2 regions of the Acidovorax sp. 69 genome follow, and region 1 is predicted to be linked to the other one. Evidence: riboswitches for the same ligand, from Rfam matches in the RefSeq annotation. Region 1 holds a riboswitch; the other holds the start of a gene.
The links. Region 1 has a riboswitch for glycine ahead of gcvT (glycine cleavage system aminomethyltransferase GcvT). Riboswitches for the same ligand answer to the same signal wherever they lie in the genome.
Positions count from the first base shown of each region.

Region 1 (3,204 bases):
ACCTTGAAGAACCAGCCAGCGCCCAGCGGATCGCTGTTGGCCAGGGAGGGGTCGGCGCGCAGGGCTTCGTTCACTTCGACGATCTCGCCGGTGACGGGCATGTACACGTCGGCGGCGGCCTTCACGGACTCGACCACGCCCGCCACGTCACCCAGGTTGAAGCTCGCGCCCACCTCGGGCAGGTCCACAAACACCACATCGCCCAGGGCATCCTGCGCGTGCACGGTGATGCCCACCACAGCAGCGGCCGTGTCGGTGGTGTTGATCCATTCGTGTTCTTTGGAAAATTTGACGGTCATGGGGAAGCTCCTCAAGCAACGGGTAAATAAAGGAATCAGCAATGTAGCGGGCGCGGGCCGTGCCTGTGCGCGCCCGCTGGCGAAATCAGCCGCGAAAGTAGTTGGCGGGCACAAAGGGCAGGGCGCGCACTTCCATGGGCACCGGCTTGCCACGCACGATGGCGTTGACGCGCGTGCCCATGGCCGCGAAGGCGGGCGCCACATAGCCCATGGCCACGGGCTCGTTCACCGTGGGGCCCAGCAGGCCACTGGTCACTTCGCCGATCTTCTGGCCGTCGGTGCTCTGCAGTTCGGTGTGTTCACGCACGGGTACGCGCTCCAGCGCTACCAGGCCTACGCGTTTGCGCTGAAGGCTGGCGGGGTTGTCGATCTGCGCCAGCACCTTGTCGGCACCGGGGAAGCCGCCCGCGCGCGCGCCACCGGTGCGGCGCACCTTCTGGATGGCCCAGTTCAGAGCGGCCTCAGGCGGCGTGGTGGTGGTGTCGATGTCGTTGCCGTACAGGCAAAGGCCCGCCTCCAGGCGCAGCGAGTTGCGGGCCCCCAGGCCAATGGGCTTGACCTCGGGCTGGGCCAGCAGGGCGCGCGCCAGGGTGTCGGCCTGGGCGGCAGGCACCGAGATTTCAAAGCCGTCTTCGCCGGTGTAGCCACTGCGCGTCACAAAACAGTCGCAGCCTGCAATGTCAAACGCGCCGCCGGTCATGAACACCAGCTTTTCCACACCGGGTGACAGGCGGGCGAGGGCGGTGACGGCCTGCGGGCCTTGCAGTGCGAGCAGGGCGTGGTCGGGCATGGGCACCACTTTGCAACGCTGGCCGATGCGGGCCTGGATGTGGGCGATGTCGCCCACCTTGCAGGCGCCATTCACGATGACAAACAGGGTCGGCTCGCCATCCACTACGCCCTGGTTGAAGAACATCAGGTCGTCGATGACCGTGCCCTCGTCGGTGAGCAACAGGCCGTAACGCTGCTTGCCCACAGGCAGGTCTATCACGTCCACAGGCATCAGCGATTCAAAAGCGGTGGCGGCATCGGCGCCGATGAGCCTGAGCTGGCCCATGTGCGACACGTCAAACAAGCCCGCCGCAGTGCGGGTGTGCACATGCTCTGCCATCAGGCCTGCAGGGTACTGCACGGGCATGGAATAGCCAGCAAACGGCACCATGCGGGCGCCCAGCTCCATGTGCAGGGCGTTCAGGGGCGTGGTGAGCAGGGGGGCATTGGTGGCTGACATGGCGGACTCCGGGCAAATGGGGGCCGCGACCATAAAACATGATCACGGGATTTGCCCTGCTGTCCGCTTTACCTGAGAGATTCACCGCAGCGCCCTGGCTGGCCGTGCGGTTTGCTCCTTCGGTGGATGGCCTCGCGCACAGTTGTCGTGTGGGGGTCATCTCTCTCCAGCAAGGGAACGCCCGCATCACTGCGGGCGGTTGTCAGTCCTTTTGCCTGAGCGTTTGGCTGCTGCCTGCGCCTTCGGCGGCGCCATGGCCTATGGGGGCCTGGCGCTCTCTCCTGACCGGGCGATTCTAGCTACTTCGCGTAGACCAGATCACGAAGTGCCAGTGAAATCGAGGGAATGTAGGTGATGATCAACAAGCAAACCAAGATCACGCCCACAAAGGGCAGCAGGTGCTTGATGATCCGGTCCAGCGAAATTTTGGCCACCGTGCAGGCTGCGAACAGGTTCACACCGAAGGGCGGCGTGATCATGCCCAGTGCCAGGTTCACCACCATGATGAGACCGAAGTGCACAGGATCAATACCGAAGTGCATGGCCACGGGCGCCAGGATGGGGGCCAGCACGATGATGGCCGCGCTGGTCTCGATGAACATGCCGATCACGAACAGCGCAGCATTGACACCGAGCAAAAACAGGGCGGGTGACTGCAGCACGGATTCCAGCCAGCGGCCAATGGCATCTGGCACGCCGGCACGGGTGATCAGGAACGCAAACAAGCCAGCGTTGGCGATGATGAACATGATCACGGCCGACGAGAGGGCCGACTTGCGCAGAATGGCGAACAGGTCCTTGATCTTGATCTCGCGGTAGATCACGACGCCTACCACCAACGCGTAGAACACGGCCACGGCCGATGCTTCGGTGGGGGTGAAAACGCCGCCATAGATGCCGCCCAGGATGATCACGGGCATGAGCAGCGCCCAGCCGGCCTGCAGCGTGGCCTTGCCAAAGGGCATGCGGCCATCGCCGTCGTTCTTGCCCCAACCCTTGTATTTGCAATACGCCCAGACAAAGAACATCAGCGCTCCGCTGATCAGCAGGCCCGGGCCGAAGCCTGCGATGAACAGCTCACCAATCGACACCTCGGCGCTCACGCCGTACAGGATCATGGGGATGGAGGGCGGAATGATCACGCCCAGTTCAGCGCTGGTAGCCTGAAGCGCAGCCGCATAGCTGGTGGGGTAGCCGTGCTTGATGAGCGCGGGAATCAGGATGGCGCCAATCGCAAACGTGGTGGCGACCGAAGAGCCCGACACGGCGGCAAAGATCATGCAGGTGAGCACGCAGGTCATGGGTAGGCCCCCTTGCACCCCACCCACAATGCTCTTGGCAAATTCGACCAGACGGCGCGAGATGCCGCCGGTTTCCATCAGGTTACCTGCCAGGATGAAGAACGGGATGGCGGCCAGCGGAAACTTGTTGATCGCGCCAAACATCTCTTTGACCGAAATGAGCATGTTGGCGTTGGACGCCTGGATACCCAGGATGGAGGCGAGTCCGATGGAAACAGCCACCGAGACGGTGAGTGCAAAGCACAGCACCATCGTTGAAATCATCACTGCGGTCATTGGGCCGTCTCCAGTTCCATGCGCAAAGGATCAATGAGGTTGCCAATGATTCCGACAATACAAAAAAGCCCGCCCACAGGCATGGCCAGATAGGCCC
Region 1 is NZ_PGEP01000001.1:2,817,782-2,820,985, reverse strand. Features, by position in the region: gene gcvH (glycine cleavage system protein GcvH) at 1-299, opposite strand, end outside; gene gcvT (glycine cleavage system aminomethyltransferase GcvT) at 385-1,530, opposite strand; glycine riboswitch at 1,580-1,710, opposite strand; glycine riboswitch at 1,732-1,816, opposite strand; gene CLU85_RS12880 (TRAP transporter large permease) at 1,830-3,107, opposite strand; gene CLU85_RS12875 (TRAP transporter small permease) at 3,104-3,204, opposite strand, start outside.

Region 2 (3,204 bases), 2.2 Mb from region 1:
GCTGGGACCGCGATGGCGACGGCATTGCCAACCGGCATGACCGCGACCGTGACGGCGACGGCGTGCCCAATCGCCATGACCGAAACCCCGACAACCCTTACCGCCGTTGACAAAACGGGAGCTGGTGCCGCCGGTGACCGGTTTCGCCTACGCGCACCCCCGCCCTGCGCCTACGTGGCGCAGCGCCCCCGGCCACCACCATGCAGTAACCCCTTCCGCAAGGAACAATCAGGAGACGACCATGATTCGCACAACATCTGCCGCTGCCGCCATCGCCCTGTTGGCATTGTTCACCCAGGCGTCGGCGCAGGCCGCAACCCAGGGCACTGTCATCATCCAGTCTGGCCAGCCCGAGCGCACCTACCAGGCAGCGCCCGCCTACCAGGTGATCCCGGCGCCGCCACCTCCGCGCCATGAAGCCGTGCCCCGTCCTCGCCGTGGCCAGGTGTGGGAAGAAGGCCACTGGGAGTGGCGTGGCAACCGCCATCGCTGGGTCCAGGGCCATTGGGTTCAGGCGCGCAATGGCTACCAGTACCGCCAGCCACAGTGGGTAGAGCGCGAAGGCCGCTGGGAAATGCGGCGCGGCGGCTGGGACCGTGACGGTGATGGCATCGCCAACCGCAATGACCGGGACCGCGACGGCGATGGCGTGCCCAACCGCCGTGACAACCAGCCCGACAACCCGCGCCGCTACTGATCCCGTGCGGCAACCGGCCAACGGCATGCACCCGCAGGCCGCGCCGGGTTCAGGCGATGTGCAGCTCAGCCCGCCCCAGGCTCGGGAAGTCCGCCACCACCACGGTGCCGGGCGCCACCAGCACAGTACCGGTGCATGAGCCCGTGGTGACCCACTGCCCCGCGCGCAGCCCGCCCAGGCTGCGCGCACCGTCGTTGGCCAGCCACTGCAGCAGCGGCAACGGGTCGCCCGCAGAGTTCCCCCAGGCTGCGTGCTGCACAGCCACAGACCCATTGATCAACAGCCGGACCCCTTGCGCCAGGGGCCGCACTGCCGCCACATCCTCAGTGCCAGCGCCGACAATCAAGGCGCCATGGCAAGCCTGGTCGGCCAAGCGACTCCACTCGCCCTGCTGGGCCCATGCTGCAAACCGGGTGTCGCACACCTCAATGGCGGCACGCACCGACACCACGGCCGCCAGCACCTCGGCCGCGCTGTAGGGCGTGGCGCGCGAAGGCAGGTCGGCGCCCAGTTCGTACACCAGCTCTGCCTCCACACCCATCACGGCAAAACCGGCTGCGGGCAAGTGCACCGCCACACCTTCTTGCGCCACAAACACGGAATCGCGGGTGAGCGCAGCACGCGCAGGCAGGGCGTGGGGCGACGCAGCGCCCACCTTCCAGCCTGCCATCGTGCCCCGCTCGCGCACCACGATGTCCTGCACCGCGTAGGCCTCGGCTGCATCGCTAGGGCGCAGCCCCGCAGGCAAATCCAGTGGCCGGGGCGTGCGCCCCTGGCGCGCCATGGTGAGCACGGCTGCGCAGGCCTGGGGATCAAAAGCGGTGTCGGGCATGGGGAAACATCCTGGGGTGGTTCTGGGATCGGTTCTATCGGCGGATTATGGCGACCCGCAGCCGCCGCCAACATCAGCAACGATTGCCATGCATTAGCGCGCAGGCGCCGGTTTTCGCGCCGCAGTGCCGCCTAGAATCGGCCTCGCAGGAGAGTCAGCGGCAATGCCCACTGCACCGAAGGCGCAAACTCCCATACACGCTCAGGTCCCGTACTGCATCTTTTATCAAAGCCGTCTGGAGAGCCGCCACCACACACCGTGGCGCACCGAAGGAGCAAACCGCGCGCCATGTGGGCCGTGCGGTGAATCTCTCAGGTACCAAGGACAGGGGGAGCGGCAGCTTGGCGGACGCGCGCCAGCTGCTTGCTATTTAATCAATAGCTGCTAACGCACGTCCATCAAGCGCTGAACCCTTAAAAGGCTTCAAAATGCGCGTGATCGTTTTGGGCGCCGGCTTGCTCGGCGTGACTTCGGCTTATTTTCTGCAACAACTTGGCCACGAAGTGACCGTCATCGACCGCCAGGGCGCGCCCGGTGCCGAGACCAGTTTTGCCAACGGCGGGCAGATCTCGGTGAGCCACGCCGAACCCTGGGCCAACCCCAGCGCGCCGCTGAAGGTGCTGCAGTGGCTGGGCAAAGAAGACGCCCCCTTGCTCTTTCGCCTGCGCGCTGACATGCGCCAATGGCTGTGGGGACTGTCCTTTTTGCGCAACTGCACGCCGGCGCGCACGCGCCACAACATCGAGCAGATCGTGCGCCTGGGCACCTACAGCCGCGACACACTGCAGCAGCTGCGCGCGACCACCGGCATCCAGTACGACCAACGCACGCAGGGCATCTTGCATTTCTATACCAACCAAAAGGAATTCGACGGCGCCCTGGCACCGGCCGAGCAGATGCGGGCCTTGGGCTGCGAGCGCCAGGTCATCAGCGCCGACGAGGCCGTGCGCATCGAACCCGCACTGGCCCACATCCGCCCACAACTGGCGGGCGCCACGTTCACGGCCGAGGATGAATCGGGCGACGCGAACCAGTTCACGCGTGAACTGGCCAAGCTCTGCGAGGCAGCGGGCGTGCAGTTCCGCATGGGCCACCACATCACGGCGCTGCGCGAGGCGCGCGGGCGCATTGGCCATGCGGAAGTGACCAATGCCGAAGGCCGCTTCGAGCGTGTGCACGGCGACGCCTTCGTGCTGGCCATGGGCTCGTTCAGCCCGCTGCTGGCGCAGCCGCTGGGCATCCACCTGCCGATCTACCCGGCCAAGGGCTATTCAGTGACCATGCCGGTCAAGGATGCCACCAAGGCGCACCAGGTGAGCCTGACGGACGATGAGTTCAAGCTCGTTTTCTCGCGCTACACCAGCGAACGCGGCGGTGATCGTTTGCGCATTGCCGGCACGGCCGAGCTGAACGGCTACAACCGCGACCTGAACCCGATGCGCTGCGACGCCATCGTGCGGCGCGTGGAGCAGCTCTTCCCGGGTGCGGGGGACGCCAGCCAGGCGCAGTTCTGGACCGGCCTGCGCCCCGCCACACCCAGCAATCTGCCGCTGATCGGCAACACCAAGGTGGCCAACCTGTTCCTCAACACCGGCCACGGCACGCTGGGCTGGACACACGCCTGCGGCTCGGGCAAGGCGCTGGCCGACATCGTGAGCGGCCGGATCCCCGAGGT
Region 2 is NZ_PGEP01000001.1:646,794-649,997, reverse strand. Features, by position in the region: gene CLU85_RS03035 (YXWGXW repeat-containing protein) at 1-110, shown strand, start outside; gene CLU85_RS03030 (YXWGXW repeat-containing protein) at 242-697, shown strand; gene CLU85_RS03025 (2-keto-4-pentenoate hydratase) at 747-1,529, opposite strand; glycine riboswitch at 1,755-1,867, shown strand; gene CLU85_RS03020 (D-amino acid dehydrogenase) at 1,958-3,204, shown strand, end outside.
Region 2: it holds a riboswitch for glycine, as region 1 does, so the genes downstream of both, CLU85_RS03020 (D-amino acid dehydrogenase) here and gcvT (glycine cleavage system aminomethyltransferase GcvT) in region 1, are expected to answer to the same signal.